2 regions of the Bacillus sp. SRL337 genome follow, and region 2 is predicted to be linked to the other one. Evidence: riboswitches for the same ligand, from Rfam matches in the RefSeq annotation. Region 2 holds a riboswitch; the other holds the start of a gene.
The links. A riboswitch is a leader RNA that binds a small molecule or an ion and turns the genes downstream of it on or off. The one in region 2 is predicted to bind preQ1.
Positions count from the first base shown of each region.

Region 1 (10,806 bases), 1.8 Mb from region 2:
AGCACTATCTGGATGAACTGCAGGCGGTCAGAAAGATCACAGAAGAAACATTTGCCTCACTTGATGAAAGCTGGCTTTACCGTGAGACGGATTTTTGGTACAGCAAAAAAGGAAACAACTTTTTTAAATGGTTTCATGTGTTTGAAGACGAAATCAATCACAGAGGACAGATCAGGCTGATCAGGAAGCTGTTCGCCAAGGAAAAAAGACTCAGCAGAGGATAAGAATTTCTAGTACTAGTTGCAACTTACAATGTTTTTCAATATACTGAAAATAGTTAAAATAGAAAGGACTGAATTTTTGAGCAATGAAGTAATTACCTATCCCACTCAAACGAGAAATGAACAAAAGTATATTTGCGAAAATAAACTCGTTCCGGATAGGATAAGTATGTCCATTGTCAATAAAGGACACTTTGCTCAAAAAAGTATATTTCAGCCTTCAAGAATTTTTCTTGTGGAAATTTCTTGATTATTTTCTGTACGTATAACTTTTTTGGATATTGAGCATAGAATATATACTAACCTTTCCGGAGCATTTCGGGGAGGTTTTTTAATGTTATTAATGAGAGCTAAAAATGTTCATTATACGATCGGCGAAAAAATGTTTTTTGATGAAAAAGAATTACGTATCTATCAGGGGGATAAAAGCGGCTTGATAGGCAAGAACGGCGAGGGGAAATCGCTTCTCCTTAAGTACCTCCAGGGTTTGGCGGATTCGCTTCCTGAAGTGGATTGGTATTGCAGCAGCGGCTATTTTGAACAGCTTGGCCAATCTGCCGGCGATATCTATTTAAGCGGAGGAGAGATGACGATCAAAAAGCTGGATGCCCTATTTTCCGCAAATCACCAATTGATGCTGTTGGATGAGCCGTCAAACAATCTCGATTGGGAAAGAATCGAAGAGCTTCAACATCAACTGCAGTCTTTTAATGGCAGCTTTATCCTGGCATCCCACGACAGGTCTCTTCTCAATTCTGTCTGCACGAAAATCTGGGAGATTGAGGACGGTAAACTGACAGAATACCAGGGAAACTACGATGATTTTCTGCAAGAAAAGGACCGGCAAAAGAAAGAACAAGAAGCGAAATATGAAATGTATATGAAAGAAAAAAAGCGGTTGATGGAAAGGTATGAACAAAAGAAGAAGCAAGCCCAAGGAATGGATAAACCTCCTTCACGGATGGGAAATTCCGAGTGGCAGCTGTATAAAGGGAAGGCCAAGGGAAAGAGGGCGAAAGTTGAACGTGTTTCAACCGTGATTAGGGAGCGGATTGATAGGATGGAGAAGGTGGAAAAACCATTCGAATGGGATTCCATAAAAATGGAGTATAAACTGCAGACGCCCATTCATAGAAGGACATTGCTTACCGCAAAAGAGATTGAAAAAGTGATCGATGGCAGGAAACTTTATCTGAGCCGCTATCTTAGATTGAAAACCGGTAGTAAGACTGCTTGCATCGGCCGAAATGGCTGTGGAAAAACGACATTGATCAGGCAGCTGCTGCATGAGTATCCCGAACAACTAGAGCTTGCTCAAAATGTAAAGGCAGGCTACTTTGAACAAACACTGGAAAATCTTCCTGAACACTCTACAATCCTCGAATATGTCACAGAAGGCAGCATATTGCCGCAGCATATCATCCGGATCATTCTGGCGCGGTTAAGATTTTATGGAGAGGATGTCCATAAGCCCATTCATGTCCTCAGCGGAGGGGAACGTGTGAAAACCTCCCTTGCTAAACTGCTGGTCGGCGACTACAATTTATTAATTCTTGATGAGCCGACAAATCATGTTGATCTTGATACACTGCAGGCGATTGAGGGACTTTTGCGCGATTATCCGGGAACCGTTCTCGTCATCTCCCATGATCGAACATTCGTTGAAAACGTGGCCGATAAACTTTGGAGATTTCAAAACGGGGTCATAACCATGTTCGATGGAGGTTTACAGCAGTTCGAGGAGTGCAGCAGACAGCCTCAGGGTGCTGATGACAATGAAGAAAAATTGTTGAAGCTTGAAACAAGGATGACTGAACTCATCAGCCGCTTGAGCATTCCCTCTCCTTCTGATGATATTGCTTTGCTTGAAGCCCGATATCAGGAAGTCCTTTGTCAACTGAAGGAGTTGAGGGGATGAACAGGATTGCTGTAGTGACAGACGCCAGCAGGTTGGGTGGACTGGGGGCACCCATCGTCTTTTTAGTTTCATCAGAAGCACAGTGGATTTCAGGACAGGTCATTCACTCGGACGGCGGTTTCTTACGATAACGATGAGTGCTGCAACAACCCGGGATTTCCCGTCTATGTTGCAGCATTTTAACTTTAGAACATTAACAAGTTATAAACTGAAAAAAAAGGGTAAAAATCCTGAAACAGCTTTTGTCAAGTTTGAATGTTCTTCTTTTCGTTAGGAGGAATTCATGAATCCCACAACCTTAAGGCATTTAAGCAATAAACAATTGATGACTGTATGGAGGCATGCCAAAAGACAAAATCTTTCAGAAGAATATATCAGGATGATCAGAAACGAAATGAAAAGAAGGGTTACCATTACCTATAAAAAGAGATGAAAATAGAAAGTGCGTTACTCCTTCAATTAAAGCTTTAAATCTCCCAAGCTAGTTTGACTCATGCTGTTAAAGGATAATAAATAAGAGAACTATTTCGGAGGAGGTATGTATGTTGAAAATAAAGGCTTTATTCCTGAATTGCAGTTTAAAGAAAAGTCCTGAAACGTCAAATACACAGGGGTTGATGGACAAAGTCATCGATATCATGCAGGATGAAGGTGTCGATACTGAAACAATCCGGATTGCAGACTATAATGTTGCACCAGGAATGACTCCGGACGAGGGAATCGGAGATGAATGGCCGGACATTTTTGAAAAAGTAAAGGAATCAGATATCCTGGTCATAGGCACACCGATTTGGCTTGGTGAGAAAAGCAGCATAGCCAAGCGTGTAATCGAACGGATCAACGGAGGTGCCAGCTTGACGAACGATAAAGGGCAGTACCTTTACTACAATAAAGTCGCAGGATCCATCGTTACTGGAAATGAAGACGGAGCCAAAAGCGCTGCCAGGGATATTATTTATGGTATGTCCCACCTTGGCTTCACCATTCCGCCGAATGTAGATTCTTATTGGGTTGGTGAAGCAGGTCCCGGCCCTTCTTTCCTCGAAGCTGATGGCTTTAAAAATGATTTTACCAAGCAGAACACCAAAATCATGGCCTATAACCTGATTCACTTTGCAAAAATGCTGAAAGACCATCCGATCCCGGCAGAAGGCAATGTCGTGAACTCCTAGAGTAGCACTGAGAGCGTCTCTCAGATTGTAGAACCCCACTCCAATGAGCTGGGGTTCTATTTTTTGTTCATACATTCTTAATGGATCCCCCAAAGCTGTCGCATCTTACTCTCCTTTCGAGAACTTGGTCGTGACAAAATGGTCTGCTGTGATCAACTGTTAGGTTAGTTTCTTCTTAAAATCCTCCATCAAAGGGAATGAGTGTAACATCCATCTAGCATGCTAATGGAGAAATGAAGTGAAATATGGCCGCAGCTCCTGCCGGATTATCGCGGTTTCAGCTTCAGCGGCCAGTGCCTGACAGATATCGGTCTCTCTCCTTCTGATTAGTCATCACCGACCGCTGTTGGTATACCGTGATTCTGATGTCATAGTCTAGAGCCCTCATACCTATGCAGAACGAAGCGAACGCTTCCTCTTATCATAATTTCTATGGAGCCAGCGGCGTCGGTATATCTCATGGTAACCCAACAAGCATTCCTAAAACAGTATGATTTTTCCGGTTGAAGGAATTAAATAGTATGACGAAGAATAGTAGTCAGGGAGTTCAGATTATGTCAAAAGGGAGTAATGAAAATGGAAATTAGCGAAGCGGTTACGGAACAGGATTGGGATCAGGTTTACGACCTGTTGATTCAGCTGCGGACTGAACTGTCCAAAGAGGAATATATTGGTTTTTTGAAAGATATGAAGAATGAAGGATACAGAGTATTCTGCCTCTATGAGAGGAAGGATTTGGTCTCACTTGCCGGCGTCATTATAAGGACCAACTTTTATGCTCAGCGCCATGTATTTGTATATGATCTTGTAACTGCCGAGTCGGCCCGCTCAAAGGGATATGGAAGAAAGCTCCTTGAATATGTAGAGGAATGGGGCAGACACCAAGGATGCGGAATGATTGGTCTGGATTCTGGCCTGCAAAGAAAGGATGCCCATCGCTTTTATGAAGAAGCAATGAAGTTCAAGAAGTCAAGCTTTGCTTTTAGAAAGGACCTCAACTAGGTCAAAAGCATCAATTTTAATCTATGCAGAAAAAGTCACCAACTAATATTCATTCAGGAATTTACATGTAACAAGTAGACTCGAGAATAAAAATACAGTATCTACTGCATGAAGTTAATCTTTATGCATCGAATGAAATGGGCTGGCTTTTCCCCCCTCTACTAAAGAGTTTAATATCCCTGCAGCAATGGGAATAATCTCATAAAAGGTAAAGAAGATGGAGGGTTAAAATGGCTACTACGATTCGAAAACAGCAAACAGAATATTGTGACAGTGAATATGACAGGTTGAAAAAAGTCATCGTTTGCCAGCCTCGTTACATGAAAATTGAAGAAGTCATTAATGAGACGCAAAAACATTTCCTTGAAAAAAATATAGATATTCAAACAGCAGTAAATCAGCATGAGAACTTTGTTAAAGCAATGCGGGACAGTGGTACGGAAGTCATCCAATTGACACCGGACCGGCAGCTTCCAGAACAGGTATTCACTAGAGACATCGGCTTTACGATTGGAGATACAGTGTATGTTTCTGAAATGGGCAGCACTATACGTGCAGGGGAAGTTGAGGTATTGACCAATTGGCTTGAAAGTAACGGCCGTAACTATCAAAAGCTCGATTGCAGCAGTATTGAAGGTGGAGATGTGATAGTTGATAAAGACAAGGTATTTGTCGGGATCAGCCATCGAACAGACCTGGAGACCATCAACCAACTGCAGGCGCATGCTGAAGGTTTTACAGTCATCCCTGTCCCGTTTCAGAAAAAGTACCTGCATCTTGACTGTGTTTTCAACATTCTTTCCCCGGATGAGGCACTCGTATTTTCACCGGCATTCAAGCGGAAAGAACTGAAGATGCTGCAATCTTACTATAATCTGATTGAAGTGAATGAACAGGAACAATTCACAATGGGAACGAATGTGTTATCCATCGGCAATAATAAAGTCCTCAGCCTGCCGCAAAATAAAGTAGTCAATCATTTACTGAAGAATAATGGTTATGAGGTCATTGAAGTCGACTTTTCTGAAATTATAAAATCAGGCGGGTCATTCCGGTGCTGTTCAATGCCTTTATTGCGAAATTAAAGCAATCGGCAGATGACAGGTGTCCTGCTCTATGGTAAAGTAGCATAATGAATAGAAGAATTCTGCATACAGGCAGGAGAGGTTCTAGCTTAACCCTCTATAAAAAACTAAGGAAACGGCATCTCCTTGGGTGCCGTTTTTTCTGTTTGTTTGTTTCGTATTTAAATACTTATAGAGAATCAGTATGAACTTCCTTCTTCTTGTATCTGGCAGGTATGCCTTAGGAGAGAGAGGAGATTTTATATGAAAAATGAGAAAGCACTTGTAGTATTCAGCGGGGGACAGGATAGCACCACCTGCTTGATTTGGGCAAAAAGAGAATTTAAAGAGGTGGAAGCTGTTACTTTCAATTACGGGCAGAGGCACCTGGAGGAACTGAAATGTGCGAAAGATATTTGTGAAGAATTCAATGTGCGTCATCACATACTGGATATGAGCCTTCTAAATCAACTTGCCCCGAGTGCCCTTACAAGAAATGAAGAGATCACAGAAAAAGAAGGGGAACTTCCGTCAACCTTTGTTCCGGGAAGAAATTTACTGTTTCTATCATTTGCAGGGGTGCTTGCCAGGAACCTCGGGGCGAAACATATCATTACGGGTGTATGTGAAACGGATTTCAGTGGATATCCGGATTGCAGGGATATGTTTGTCAAATCGTTCAATGTCACATTGAACCTGGCGCTTGATGAAGGCTACGTCGTCCATACCCCGCTGATGTGGATGAACAAAGAAGAAACATGGAAATGGGCGGATGAAATGGGGATGCTCCAATATGTCCGTGAACAGACACTTACCTGCTATAACGGTATTCGAGGTGATGGATGCGGCTCCTGTCCATCATGCAAATTGAGGAACAAAGGTCTCTCTGACTACTTATCTTCCAAAAAGCGAGGAGAAGAATCATGATTGGACAAATCTATCCTGTACCGGAGCACTCCTTTTCTTATGAACTGAATAAGGACTTCCAGTTTGCGGCTGCTCATTACATTCCATCAGAAGCTGCCGGTAAATGCCGGAAAGTCCACGGACATACCTATTTTGCCAATATTACAATCGGGGGAAACATGCTGGATGAATCTGGTTTTCTCATCAATTTCTCAACCATAAAAAAGCTTATCCATGACCGCTTTGATCACACAATGCTGAATGAAGATCCATTGTTTTTTGAGAATCAGGAGAAATTCCCGACTACAGAAGTCATGGCGGAGCTTATTTACAGTATCATTCAAACCCATTTGGATATGCAGGGCAATCAAGCAATGTGTTTACAGGTTTTTTTACGGGAAACACCGACAAGTTACTGTATCTTCCGTCCAAGAAAGGATCAGGCACAATGAGAAAAATACCCGTATTGGAAATCTTCGGCCCGACGATTCAAGGGGAGGGGATGGTGATTGGCCAGAAAACCATGTTCGTAAGAACGGCAGGCTGTGATTACTCATGCTCCTGGTGTGATTCCGCTTTTACGTGGGACGGATCTGCCAAAGACGATATCCGCCTGATGACTGCACGCGAAATCTGGGAAGAACTCAAAAACATCGGAGGCAATAGGTTCAACCATGTAACCATTTCCGGAGGCAATCCAGCGCTTATTGCAGCCATAGAAGATCTTCTCGTTCTTTTCAAAGACCAGGGTGTTCAGTCCGCACTGGAGACACAGGGGAGCAGGTGGCAGGACTGGTTTATGGACATCGATGAGCTGACGCTTTCGCCAAAGCCGCCAAGTTCAGGAATGAAGACAGATATCGAAAAACTGGATGTTATTTTAAATGAGCTGAGTGCCCATAGTGGCTACAGTTTAAAAGTAGTGATCTTTGATAACGACGATCTCGACTATGCAATACACCTGCATGAGAGATACCCTGGGGTCCCGTTCTTTCTTCAAGTGGGAAACCGCAATCTTTCCGATGGAAATGAAGGCAGCTTGGTCAGCGGGCTTATAGCGGAATATGAGAAGTTGATCGATGTTGTGACTCAAAGTGAAAGGCTCAATAATGTCAGAGTGCTGCCGCAGCTTCATACCTATGTGTGGGGGAATAAAAGGGGAGTTTAATTCATAGTTCTCTAGAGGGTCCTTGTGGGGTTAGTTTCAGTTTCGTATCATCATTAACGTCCTATCGGGGGGTTCTTGTGTATTTTCGGATTTGTGAAAATAATGCCCTATAGAGATATTTATGAGACCGTTAGAGGTGATTTGCTGCACGATGGGATACAGCCCAAAGCAGAGTCGGGAAGTATCTTGAACCAGGTCCTGGATCCGGCTAGGAAAAGAAACCGAGATTCTCCCCAGACGCCGGCTGCTGGAGCGTGATTGATAGTAAGCCAAAGCTGCCGGTTGTCATAGCCTATATTAACCAAGGAACAAAGTTATCGACCGTGCTGCATGTCTCTATCAGTCTGATTCACGTAAATCCAATTTATCAATTCACTCTGTTGGTTGAGAGCATGTATACCATGAATAAGCAGTCCGGTTTGTACACAATGAATGGCACGATTCGCTTTTTATTTAACACGCTCCACTTTTTGCTGTATATTAGCAGGGGAATGACAAAAAATAGAACAATGAATACATAGAGAAAGCCTAGGAGGCCAAATATGCAACGTTTTTTATTATCACATAATGACTTAGATGGTGTCGGATGCGGCATTATCGCAAAGATTGCCTGGGGAGAAGAAGCTGAAGTACGCTATAATTCCATTGGCGGCCTGAACTTTCAAGTGGCAAAATTTTTAAGGAAGCCCCATAAAGATACCAAGTTGATTATCACTGACCTCTCGGTAAATAAAGAGAACGAGAAAGCGATAGAGGATTATTATAAGAAAGATGGCCAAGTGGAGTTGATCGACCATCATCGCAGCGCAGAACATTTTAACGACTACGATTGGGCAGCTGTTACCGTGCAGTATGAAGACGGAAGGTTGGCTTCCGCCACATCCTTGTTGTATGAAGACCTACAGAAGAAAGGTGAAATTGAGCCGACACCGATACTGGATGAATTTGTTGAACTTGTGAGACAGTATGATACGTGGGAATGGGATGTGAACAATAACACAACGGCTAAAAGGTTGAATGATTTGTTTTTCTTGCTCACGTTGGAAGAATTTGAAGAAAAGATGCTCGATCGTCTCCAGAATCACAAAAAGTTTTTCTTTGATGAATTTGAACAGAAAATTCTCGAAATGGAAGAGGGCAAGATTGAGAGGTACATCTGGAGAAAAAGGCGGGAACTGACAAAATCATTCGTTGATGAGTATTGTGTCGGGATTGTCCATGCAGAATCCTATCACTCAGAATTGGGCAATGAACTCGGGAAAGACAATCCTTACCTTGATTATATAGCGATAATCAGTGTAGGCGGAAAACGGATCAGCCTGAGGACGATTCACGATGATGTTGATGTGTCGGAAATTGCAGGGAAGTTTGAGGGCGGCGGCCATGCCAAAGCTTCTGGCTGTAACCTGACACCAGAAGCTTTTAAGTTTTTTGTGACCGATGTCTACGATATAGAATCTATGCCGATCGACGCACCTAAGAACCGTTACAATTTAAAGGAATCGCCTAACGGTTCACTGTATAAGAACAGGCAAGATGATCAAATGTTTGTATATCCGGTTGATGGAGAAGGCTGGGTGGTCGAATACAACGGTGTCTCTGAAGGGAACTTCAAGACTTTCCAGGAAGCCGAAAATCATATAAAAAAAGAATTTTCGGGTGCGCTCTCAAGGGATGATGACTATACGGAGTTCTTAATGGAGAATGTGAAGAATAATAAAATCCTGCAGGCTGCTGCAGAAAAGCTCCCATTTAATATAACTCCTGATCAACAAGAGAAAAAGTGAAACAAAAAAGCTGGTCTTGAAATACGAGGGCACTGAAAAAGTCTAATAAAGTTCTAAAAGGCAGAATCGCTCACTTCAAAGAGCGATTCTGCCTTTTTCACTTCATGTTTTACGAAAAAATGTTGATTTCCGTTCCAGGTACGCGACTCCGCGGGGCGGCCGTTCAGCGACGTACAGATTGGAGGGCTCTCGTATGAGATAAAGGAAACACGACGAACATAGTGAGTCGATGCTGACTTATCGCAAGAAGAGAGACCGAAATCTGCTAGTCGCTGGCCGCTGGAGCCGGCTTCGCCTGCGGGGTTATGTTCCAGTGGGTACGTAACCTTGGTCTCACCTGTCCCCTAGTCCCGCAGGAGGTCGCGCACCTTCCACTCCAATCAACGTTGAGAAAAAAGAACACTACCCGCTATTTAAACCTTACTTTATAATAGAACTAACAATATAAGTGGGTGGTTTCCAGTGATTCAACAACAACAAACAATGATGTTCAGTAAGTATATGGACCTGTATGATATCGTCGTTCCTCATGACCATATGTTAAGGAAAATAAACGATTTAATCGACTTCTCCTTTATTTTTGATGAATTAAAGAATTAAAGGATAAATTTGTCATGATAATGGGCGAAATGCGATTGATCCTTTTCGCATGTTCAAATATTTGTTTTTGAAAACCATTCACGATGTATCAGATGTCGATATTGTTGAGCGGTCTAAATATGATATGTCTTTCAAGTATTTTTTATATATGGCCCCAGAAGAGGCCCTCATTGATTCAAGTTCTCTGATTAAGTTTCGTAAGCTGAGATTAAAGGACATGAACTTATTAGACATGCTTGTCAACAAGACGGTTGAGATTGCCATAGAGAAACAAATCATAATCCATTATTGTAGATGCCACCCATACCAAGTCACGCTATAATCAAATGAAACCAAAAGAAATTCTTGTGGAGCGATCGAAGAACCTTAGGAAATTGATTTATAAGATAAACGAAAATATGAAAGACAAATTCCCTTTGAAACCCACCAGTGATGTGCTGGAAGATGAAATCGCCTACTCACAAAAGCTGATTGGGGTGATAGAAAAGTAAGAAACCCTTTTAGAATAACCAAAAGTAAAGGAACAGCTTAATCTCCTGAAAGAAACGGTTGCCGACGGTATTGAGTGACTCCGGTCCATGAAAGATCCGGATGCCAAAGTGGGGCACAAAACAGCTGACTCCTCCTTCTTTGGCTACAAAACCCATCTTGCGATGAATGAAGAGCGTATAATTAGTGCCGCAACCATTACCACCGGAGAAAAAAGTGACGGAAAAGAACTCCAGACATTCATTGAAAAAAGTAAAAGTGCAGGCATGGAAGTTGAGGCGGTTATTGGGGATACGGCCTATTCGGAAAAAGATAACATTGAATATAGCAAGGGAAATGGGATTAAGTTGGTTTCAAAATTAAACCCTCTCATCACTCAGGCTGCTCGTAAGAAAGAGGACGAACTTGAGTTCAATAATAAGTAGGGTATGTCTGCAAGGCAGGACATATGGCTATACGAAAAGCTAGGAAAGAGAAGA
Region 1 covers NZ_OZ481793.1:2,808,476-2,819,281, reverse strand. The annotation lists gene AC4E8A_RS14375 (DinB family protein) at 1-224, shown strand, start outside; gene abc-f (ribosomal protection-like ABC-F family protein) at 556-2,139, shown strand; partial or broken gene AC4E8A_RS14365 (hypothetical protein) at 2,136-2,270, shown strand; gene sda (sporulation histidine kinase inhibitor Sda) at 2,423-2,572, shown strand; gene AC4E8A_RS14355 (flavodoxin family protein) at 2,682-3,311, shown strand; gene AC4E8A_RS14350 (GNAT family N-acetyltransferase) at 3,888-4,313, shown strand; gene AC4E8A_RS14345 (dimethylarginine dimethylaminohydrolase family protein) at 4,544-5,398, shown strand; PreQ1 riboswitch class I at 5,471-5,515, shown strand; gene queC (7-cyano-7-deazaguanine synthase QueC) at 5,642-6,304, shown strand; gene queD (6-carboxytetrahydropterin synthase QueD) at 6,301-6,735, shown strand; gene queE (7-carboxy-7-deazaguanine synthase QueE) at 6,732-7,451, shown strand; gene AC4E8A_RS14325 (hypothetical protein) at 7,706-7,972, shown strand; gene AC4E8A_RS14320 (DHH family phosphoesterase) at 7,994-9,238, shown strand; partial or broken gene AC4E8A_RS14315 (IS1182 family transposase) at 9,701-10,806, shown strand, end outside.
Region 1: another riboswitch for preQ1. It lies ahead of queC (7-cyano-7-deazaguanine synthase QueC); the one in region 2 lies ahead of queF (preQ(1) synthase).

Region 2 (10,806 bases):
AGCTGGATTCGCAAGGAAGGAGCCTGAAATCCGCTAGTCGTTGGCCGCTGGAACTAGACGAGTCCCGCTGGAGATCGCACGCCTTCCACTCCAATCCTTCTAAAAAGGGAGGAGAAAAAAATCATTCAAAAATAATAACCGTTTAGAAAAATACTTTAACGAAAAAAACCGAACTTTTTCTAAAACTCTAAAATAGAGCCTCTGAAAAGTTCGGTTTTCTCATTTGTTTTGTATTGGGAACTTACAATTATACGGCTTTTAGAGGGAATACTTTAGTTCTGTCCCAACCTCTTTATTTCTATGATAGATGAAATCCATTTTGTTGAATGTTTTCTTCTACTTCTTTCCTGGAGATACTGTTTGTGTCATAAGTGATCTTCACTTCTCCGTCTTCGGTGTCCACAAGTGCCCTTTCTATACCATTCAACTTCAGTAACATATTCTCCAGGTTCTGGATGGAACCACGGTCTACAGCTTCTTTCACATATAGAGTCAATTCTTCAGACAAGAGTGATTCTCCTTTCCTTGATGTTTCTGCTAATTATATATACCCTTCTGGATAAGAAGTATGTATCTTTTGAGATTTTAGAAAGGGAGAAAAAAAGAGCAGCCAATGAAAATGCATGTCTGCTCTTTTTGGGTTATGTTATTTTTCAGCTGTTTCATATCCCGAAGCTACTAGATCCAATTTTCCCGTAGATGGGTCGATGACAAGTCCATGGACTGGAACCTCATCATGCATCAATGGATGGTTGCGGATCATGTCTACACTATGCGCAACACTGTCTTCAACATTTGAAAAACCAGTCAGCCACTCATCCAAGTTGATTCCGGCATACTCAAGGGTATCAAACGTATTTTCGGTAATGCCTCTTTCTTTCATGCTGGATTTAACTTTCTCAGCGCTCAGGCCGCCCATTCCGCAGTCATGGTGGCCAATGACCAGTACTTCGTCAGCTTGAAGTTCATAGACGGCAAGCAGCAGGCTCCTCATGATACTGCCGAATGGATGCGAAACAACTGCACCAGCATTTCGGACAATTTTGACATCACCGTTTTTCATGTTGATTGCTTTGGTTACCAGTTCAACCAGTCTTGTGTCCATACATGTCAGTATGACTAGGCGTTTGTCTGGAAATTTTGTTGTGATGTAATCTTCGTACCTTTTCTCGGAAACAAATTTTTCATTAAACGTTAAAATATCATTCAATAGGGACATTATGTAACCTCCATCATTTATTGGTCATGACAATTTTATATTATTTTTAAGTGTTTCTTCAATTCTCATGCATTGCTGAACCAAATGTTTATTGTCCGCAGGCAGGTCTTCAATATCTGCTTTCAAACGGTTCAGCTGATGGATGGCAGCCTGTATGTCGATTTCTTGTTTGCGAATTTGGCCGGCAGCGGAATCTAAATGAAAGGAGCTTGGATGCAGCTGTTTTTGGTAGGAATCTTCTTTATTGGGATTCCAAAGCTGTTTTTGAATTCGGTCCAGTTTTTTCGAGATATCAGTGTAGTTATGTGCTTTACTGATGACTGCTACAAAATATTGCTGTTTACCTTCGACAAACTGAAAATAGACGTCATGCAGATCCGGCATTTGGGAATCTGTCGTTGATTTGATATTGATCTCCAGTGTTCCAGAGGAGTGACGGTGAAAATATTTTGAGAACTTGGTCGAACTTTCTTTTTCAATCATGTCCAGAAAACTTGGCCCTTTCATCAGCTTTGTTCCTTTTGAGGAGGCCTCGAGTATATTGAGTTTGGCATCCAGAATGAACATCGGGATGGGGATGTAATGAATTTCTTCCATTATCGCTCACCTTCAGGCAGGACAAGTTCTGAATTTCGTATGCATCTTGAGGCAATGGATTCTATGTCATTGAGATCATTGCACAGGCGAACATTTTTGACGCCAAAGTCTTCCAGGTTATAGAGCGAGACAACCCGTCCTCCTACGAAAACCTCAAAATCTTTCTCTAATTCATCTATTAAGCTCAAACATTCTTTTAATTTGGGCAGCAATGGTGAGAGAGCCACCGAAATTCCAATAGCATCAGGTTCCCATTTATTGATTGTTTTGATGACTTCTTCTGTAGGGACACTTGATCCAAGGAATTTAACATTCCATTTATATTCCCTGAAGACATCAGAAACCATTTTCAAGCCTAGGGAGTGCTGCTCACCCTCTAGACAGAATAATAGAATCGAAGGTGACTTCTTCAAAAGCTCAGGGTGCAGAATTTGATACCGTAGCTGTGTCATAAGATAATCGATGCTTGCTGTCGCCAGATGTTCTTCAGCGACAGTAATCTGATTCTTTTCCCAGAGCATGCCGACTCTTTCCATTACAGGCTTTAATAACTTTTCATAAAAATCTATGGTTGTCTGCGAGAGGCCCCGGTTTTGTTGATACCATTTATGAATCTCAGGGAGGTCACCGGCAATCGCCATTTCAGTTAGTTTTCTCACTTGTTTTTGCAAAGGAGACACTCCAGTAAATTATGACTTATTCTTATTTTAACAGAATCAATGTATCTTTCCTATTATCGTACGTTATTCCGTATATGAAGAGCGGGCAAACAATCTGATTATGATCAAGAGAAAAAGGATCCCGGATGAGGGACCCTTCATGTCAGTTTTCGTTTTTGGCTGAAAAAGCAGGTGCCAGCTTATTGATCGCTTTTTTGACTGCTGCTGTTTTCTTTTTATATCCTTTTTCTAGATAACCAGCATACTTCTTGTTCCAATGTTTTAGAGCAGTCATGATGAGAATTCCAGCTGCGACTATAATTCCACTAATAATCGGCCAGAAAACCACTGAAACAACCCCTCCACTGTAGGCCAGGCCAATTGGAGAAAATATAACATATACAACCGCCACGCTGGCAAGGAGGATGATTGACATAGGCAAAGCATATTTCCAAGGAGTCATGGCGACCTTGGAATCTGCCTGATAGTGATAAGCTTTTTCAAGCGGCTTCCACTTTCCAATGACGATCATCATCAACACTTCAATAGTAAACAGGATGCCGTAAATATGGATGAAATTGATGCCAAGTCCAAAACCGAATAACTGATTGGTGCCCCAGACAAGCATGTAATACGTAATCACATGGAAAATGATAACGGTTTTAGCTGCAACAGAAGGGATACGTTTAGACAGAACACCTACGAGAAGGATGACGACAATCGGAATGTTGAAGAATCCCGTGAATCGTCTGATCAGATCCCATAGTCCTTCTGTTGCATTCATCAGCATCGGCGAGATGGTCATTGAAATGACAGCCAGCAGTATACCAAATTTTTTGCTGACCGAAATCAGCTGTTGGTCGTTAGCACTCTGATTAAAATGAGGCTTATAGACATCAAGTGCAAATAGAGTGGCTGCACTGTTCAAAAGTGAATTGAATGAACTTAAAACAGCTCCAAGAAGGACAGCCAGGAAGAATCCGGTCAAGTAATTTGGCAGGATGTTTGCAATTAACGTTGGATAAGCCAAATCGACTGTTCTTAGAGAATCCCCGTATAAGTGAAAGGCAATTACGCCGGGAATCATCATCATGAATGGAACCAGGAGCTTATAAAATCCTGAGAAGATGACTCCTTTTTGTCCTTCAGCTAAGTTCTTGGCCCCAAGTGTCCGCTGAATGACATACTGATTTGTTGCCCAGTAAAAAAGGTTGGCAAAAATCATTCCGGTAAAGATAGTTGAAAAAGGGACAGAATCTTCACTCGAGCCAATGGAATTCAGTTTCTCAGGGCTGCTGGTGGCAATTTCTTTCATGCCGCCGACGAAATTACCGTCCCCAAGGGCAAAGAACCCCAGAATGGGAACGAGGATCCCGATGATGAGGAGTCCGATCCCATTCAACGTATCAGAGACGGCTACAGCTTTTAATCCGCCAAAGATAGCGTAAATGGCACCGATGATGCCGATGACCCAGATGACAACCCACACCGATTGGGTATAGCTGATGCCGAGGAGGGCAGGAACATCAAATAATTTCAAGACAGCCAGTGCACCGGAGTACAGCATGGAAGGAATGGTCACAAATACATAACCAAGCATGAAGAGGAGGACGGTATACTTTCGGACTCCTTCATCATAACGCTGGCTCAAAAATTCAGGAAGTGTGGTAAAACTCCTTCCCAGGTATTTGGGCAAGAGGTAGAGTGCCATAATAATGATTGCAAAAGCAGCCGTTACTTCCCAAGCCATGTTTGATAAGTTGGCCCGGAATGCCTGTCCGTTCAATCCGACCAGCTGTTCAGCTGATAAGTTTGTGAGCAAGAGGGACCCGGCAATGAAGGTTCCAGTCAATCCTCTTCCCGCAAGAAAATATCCATCAGAATCATTGACTGATCCTTTCGTTTTTATGTATGAGATCCATGCTACTAGCCCCATGAAAAAAAGACAAGAAATAATGGTAAATGTTAACCCGTTGAACATGAAATTTCCCTCCACATCAGTTGATATTGTAAAATAATATATAACCAGTAGAAGAGAAGTTAAAACCTGATTTAGATAGATATATGAGGAAATAATAGTTATATCATGATTGTAATCGTTTTCTTATTTTAATATTGACAATTCAATCCGACTCCCATACTATAGTAGATAATGAATTAAATAGTTTCCTATCGCAGGAGAGGTTCATAGCCCAAACCCTCTATAAAAAACTATGGATGAGTCTTACATTTGTAGCCATATCCATGAAGGATATGGTTTTTTATTTGGCCCATCATAAACGTTGGCTGTGAATTCTCCTTATAGGTTTGATCAAAGGGAGGATTTTTTTATGTCTGGAAGAAAAGATGAAGAACTTCAAGATGTTACATTATTAGGAAATCAGGGGACGGAATACCTATTCGAGTATGCTCCACATATATTGGAGACATTCGATAACCAGCACCCGAACAGAGACTACTTCGTGAAATTCAATTGTCCAGAATTTACAAGTCTATGCCCTAAGACAGGACAGCCGGATTTTGCGACGATATACATCAGCTATATCCCTGATATCAAAATGGTCGAAAGTAAATCATTAAAGCTGTATTTATTCAGTTTCCGCAACCACGGGGACTTCCATGAGGACTGTATGAATATCATTATGAATGACCTGATTTCACTAATGGATCCCCGCTATATTGAAGTGTGGGGCAAATTTACACCAAGAGGCGGAATTTCCATCGACCCTTATTGCAACTACGGCAAGCCGGGGACCAAATTTGAAAAGATGGCGGAGTATCGCATGATGAATCATGATCTGTATCCGGAAACCATCGACAACCGTTAAGGGGGCAGAAGAATGCTTATCTATTTAAATTCCCTCTTCGTGGGCCTCTTGATTTTGTCCAATATCTTAGCCGTGAAGCTTTTCAGTCTTGGCGAATGGGCTGTCCTTCCGGCTGCGGTGATGGTTTATGTCTTCACGTATCCAATCACAGATGTCATCGGAGAAGTATACGGAAAAGAGACAGCACGTGCTACTGTACGTGCAGGTTTGCTGACACAGGTGTTTGCTCTACTATTTATCGCGATTGCTATCAATTTGCCGTCAGCTCCTTTTTTTGGGATGCAGGCAGAATTCGAATCGATCCTGAGCGGAAGCTTCCGGGTAACGCTTGCAAGCCTGATCTCTTATTTTGTCAGCCAAAACCTGGATGTTTCAGTTTTTCATAAGCTGAAAGCCAAGCATGGAGCTGATAAACTCTGGCTCCGCAATAACTCATCAACGTTGTTGAGCCAGCTTGCAGACACGGCAATCTTCATTAGTATTGCATTCGCTGGCACAATGCCGCTGGGTGCTTTACTTGGATTAGTTGGAACACAATATCTGTTTAAGCTTGTTGTCGCAATTATTGATACCCCGCTGGTTTACCTGCTGGTACGGGTTGCCCGTAAAGAACAGGAGCGCGGTGTAGAGGTAGTTGGATAAGTTGTTTTGAGCCATCCTTTTGGATGGTTTTTTTTGTGGGTGGGGACCTGTTGAGAAACTACTTGGAGCACTTCAGGAAATATGGAGGTGAATTCTGTCTATGATCAAGAAGAAATGGACATCAGGTAATCGAGCCGATTTTTCTGAAGTAATACAGCAAAGGCCGATTCCTCGGAGAATAGACCTTTTTTTGCAGGGGGCGGATCTGGGGCGGATTTCTCTAAAGAATAAATCAATGTATGGAGAGGTGGGGAGTTTTTCCTTTAAAGGAAGGACCCTGATTCATTTGAAAAGCTGGTGCATCCTTCACGGGATTCCAAACCCGCATCCTGGTCGCCTTCACTTAGGGTGTATTGTTGCGCTTATTCAAAAAACGCGACAGATTGATTGTGTCTCAGTTGGTTTTAGTCCCGATTCAAGGGTAATCGGAACACGATTAGCTTCTCAAGGTCCTAATCTGTCGCGATTTCCTTGGAATCGCGACACGATCGGCTTCTCAAGACCCCAGTCTGTCGCGATTTCCCCGGAATCGCGACACCCAGCTCGTCCTTCCAAGGATTCTAGTCCCGATTCAGCCTTAATCGGGACACGATCGGCTTCTCAAGGTCCTAGTCTGTCGCGATTATCCCGGAATCGCGACACCCATATCGTCCTTCCGAGGATTCTAGTCCCGATTCAGCGGTAATCGGGACACGATCGGCTTCACATGAGTCCAGTCTGTCGCGATTTTCCCGGAATCGCGACACCCACATCGTCCTTCCAAGGATTCTAGTCCCGATTCAGCGGTAATCGGGACACAATCGGCTTCTCAAGACCCCAGTCTGTCGCGATTTCCCTGGAATCGCGACACCCAGCTCTTGCCACCGAGGATTCTAGTCCCGATTCAGCGGTAATCGGGACACGATCGGCTTCACATGAGTCCAGTCTGTCGCGATTTTCCCGGAATCGCGACACCCACATCGTCCTTCCAAGGATTCTAGTCCCGATTCAGCCTTAATCGGGACACGATTAGCTTCTCAGGGTCCTAGCCTGTCGCGATTTCCTTGGAATCGCGACACCCACATCGTCCTTCCGAGGATTCTAGTCCCGATTCAGCCTTAATCGGGACACAATCGGCTTCTCAAGACCCCAGTCTGTCGCGATTATCCCGGAATCGCGACACCCAGCTCGTGCCACCGAGGATTCTAGTCCCGATTCAGCTCTAGTCGGGAAATATTCTTCTCCAACCCAGCAATTTCTGTCCCGATTCCATTTGACACTTCAAAGCCATGCTGCAGAATGTTGAATGCTTTATAAAATATAATCTAGTTTTAGAATGTTTGGTTCTCCATCACTCTGAGAGTTACCAATGAAAACCTTTGCAATTTTTTCAATAGTTAAACCTTGATTATAACCCTTTACAAAGGTATTTATGACCTATATAATCCCGTTGTCAAAGAAAATAATAATCCATTCATTTAATATATAAAGGAGGTTGCAGTGATGCGGAAAAAGCTGATGTCGTTTTTACTTATGAATCTCGGTGCATTTTTTGTTGCGGTGAATGTTCACTTCTTTCTTTCGCCTAATAACTTGGCAACAGGAGGAGTCAGCGGTTTATCTATCCTGCTGAATTCTGTCATGCCTGGCATGTCAATCGGTATGTTTATGATCTTGGTTAATATTGTGTTATTTATAGTTGGCATCATCTTTCTGGGCTTCAGCTTTGGGGCCAAAACAGTCTATGCCAGTTTTGCTCTCTCCGGATATGTTTGGCTGCTTGAAACCGTTGCGCCGTTAAAAGCGCCACTGAGCGAGGACATCCTGATTCAGTTGATCATTGGGCAGTGCATCGCTGCAACCGGTATGGCGATTGTGTTCAATCAAAAAGCATCAACAGGCGGAACAGATATCATTGCCATGATCCTTAATAAATACTTTAATATTGAAATCGGGAGGGCCGTACTGTTTTCCGATTTGGCGATCGCCCTGTCGTCCACATTCCTGTTTGGGACACAGGTCGGAATGTACGCGTTCTTCGGGGTCATTCTTAACGGATTGGTCATTGACTATACGCTTCAGCAGTTCAATACGAACAAAGAAGTGGTCATCATCAGCAATCAGAGCGATGAAATCCGCACCTACATTGTAAAAGAACTTGGAAAAGGTGCTACGATTCATACGGCCAAAGGAGCTTTCACTTCCGACAGCAAAGAAGTCATTACAACGATTCTTGGCAGGAAGGATTTTTCCAGGCTGAAAGGATTCATCACAGAAGTTGATAAGAAAGCGTTCATAACGGTCCACAATATGAATGAAATACTTGGCCAGAACTTCAAGCGCCTTGTATAAATTGAAAGGATTTGCTCTTCATGGGCAAATCTTTTTTTTAGTGCTTTAAAGCGGTGGGGGACTGTCCCCCACCGCTTTAAAGGGGTAAAGGATTCGGGCGGCCGACTTATTTTACAGAAATCCCTTGATTAAAGTTTTCAAAAAATTGTATACTATGGATATACTTATGATTTGAAGGAGGTGTGTATTGAGATGAAAAGTTCTGTCGGGTTGCACGGTCAATTTTTAGAATACATCTACATTTGTCGTGCGATTTTTCATGGTTATGCTATCAACGGGATACGTATGCCCTTTTTTAGCAATTCCATATAGAACAGAACGGTAAGAGGTCTCAATACCCACACTTTTTATAGAAACGGGGGGAGAGCGCGTCACGCTTTCCTTTTTTTATGCCCGAATTCAAAAAGCCATGGTATAAGTCTTACTTATACATGGCTTTTTTATATACTTTTGAGGTCCTCTTGCTCATTAAACTAATGAGAGCAGAAAGGATAGAAAAAAATGATTATATGCAGCGTACAGCAAATCAGTAAAATGTTCGGGGGAAACCTTGTATTTGAAAATTTATCATTTGAAGTACATGAAGGAGACAGGATTGGCTTTGTCGGCAGAAATGGAACCGGTAAAACGACTGTCTTCAAATTGATAGCCGGTGTCGAACAGCCGGATACAGGTGAGATCCATACCAAAAAAGGAGCAAGGGTCGGTTACCTCTCGCAGATTCCGAAATACGATGGAGGGACAACTGCCAAAGATGTACTGAATTCTGCGTTTCAGGGTCTATTCGAGATAGAGGCAAGATTAAAGGAATTGGAAACCAGAATGGGTACGGAACACAACCCGGAAAACCTTCAGCGGCTCTTGGAAGAGTACGGCCCGATGCAGGATAAATTTACGAATGGCGGGGGCTATGAGATTGAGTCTGAGATAGCGAAAGTGGCGAATGGCCTCGAGATCAACGGTCTGCTTGGCCAGCACTTTAATGCCCTCAGCGGAGGGGAACAAACCAAAGTTTGTCTCGGCTTGATCCTTTTGAAAAAGCCAGATCTCCTGCTCTTGGACGAACCGACAAACCACTTGGATATCAGAGCAGTGGAGTGGCTGGAAGGCTTCCTGAAAGAGTACAGCGGCTCTGTGATGATTGTCTCGCACGACCGCTACTTCCTCGATGAAACGATCAATAAAGTCATTGACTTGGAGGATGGGGAAGTTTGTCTTTACCACACCAACTATTCTCAATTTGTGAGAGAGAAAGAAGAGAAGCTTCTCCTTGAATTCCAGCAGTATCAGGAGCAGCAAAAAAAGATCAAGAAGATGAGGGAAGCGATCAAAAGGCTGAAGGAATGGGCCAATCAGGCAAATCCCCCAAACGCGGCCCTTCATAAAAGGGCAAGAAATATGGAACGTGCCTTGGAAAGAATGGAAAAATTGAAACGGCCTGCCCTGGAGCGTAAGAAGATGGGGCTTGAGTTTGAAAATGGGGACCGCAGCGGTAAAGTGGTTTTCAGTATGAAAGATGCCAAAAAATCATTTGGCGAAAACATCCTTTTTAATGATGCATCCCTTGAGGTCCTTTTTAAGGACCGTACAGCTATTGTCGGGAAAAATGGAACCGGCAAATCTACAATTATCAAAATGCTGTTAGGGGAAATGCATCATGATGAAGGAGAAATCAAACGGGGAAGCAATGTCAGAATCGGCTATTTGTCACAGCATTTCACTACAGCAGATCCCACTATGAGATTGATTGATGCCTTCCGGGATGAAGTATCCGTGACCGAGGGAGAAGCAAGGCATATCCTAGCAGGGTTCTTGTTTTACGGAGGAGCCGTTTTCCGTAAAGTGGGCCAGCTCAGCGGCGGGGAAAAGATGCGTTTAAGGCTGGCCCAGCTCATGCACCAGGATATCAACTTCCTTGTACTCGATGAACCGACAAACCATCTTGACATCGATTCCCGTGAAGTCCTGGAGGATGCTCTTGAAGGCTTTAATGGGACTATACTAGCTGTTTCGCATGATAGATATTTCTTAAATAAACTGTTTGGAAAGACATATTGGATCCACTCCGGAAAACTATACTTCTTTCCTGGCAGTTATTCCTGGGCAAAAGAAAAACTGGCTGAATTCCAAATGAAGGATGAACCGGCCAGCAAACCTAAAGAGCCGATCAGCAGGGATGTCCGAGTCAAGAAGCAACATGGAGGGAATCCTGTGTCTATCGATTCTTTAGAAGAGGAACTTCTTGTGATTGAAACGGAAATTTCTTCAATAGACCAGCAGCTTGCAAAGGAGACAGATCTCGAAGTCCTTCAAAAGCTTTATGCTGAAAAAGAGGAGAAAGAAAAAGAAAGGGATGAAAAGTATGCTTCCCTGGAGCTGCTTCTATGAAGGTCAATGTGCTTGGAACGTTTCATCATTTCTGTATGAGGGAATAATCCGACTAAAAGGACATGGAGGTATGACGTCATGGAAGAAATTCACGGTGGAAACAGAGAAGAATCGCTTGATGAAATTCACGAAACCTTGGTAG
Region 2 covers NZ_OZ481793.1:1,023,819-1,034,624, forward strand. The annotation lists gene AC4E8A_RS04995 (heavy-metal-associated domain-containing protein) at 299-508, opposite strand; gene AC4E8A_RS05000 (beta-class carbonic anhydrase) at 647-1,219, opposite strand; gene AC4E8A_RS05005 (hypothetical protein) at 1,244-1,816, opposite strand; gene AC4E8A_RS05010 (cobalamin B12-binding domain-containing protein) at 1,816-2,487, opposite strand; gene AC4E8A_RS05015 (solute:sodium symporter family transporter) at 2,639-4,456, opposite strand; PreQ1 riboswitch class I at 4,650-4,696, shown strand; gene queF (preQ(1) synthase) at 4,806-5,303, shown strand; gene AC4E8A_RS05025 (queuosine precursor transporter) at 5,316-5,945, shown strand; gene AC4E8A_RS05030 (hypothetical protein) at 6,714-6,899, opposite strand; gene AC4E8A_RS05035 (YitT family protein) at 7,428-8,276, shown strand; gene AC4E8A_RS05040 (RAxF-45 family protein) at 8,469-8,588, shown strand; gene abc-f (ribosomal protection-like ABC-F family protein) at 8,778-10,664, shown strand; gene AC4E8A_RS05050 (hypothetical protein) at 10,743-10,806, shown strand, end outside.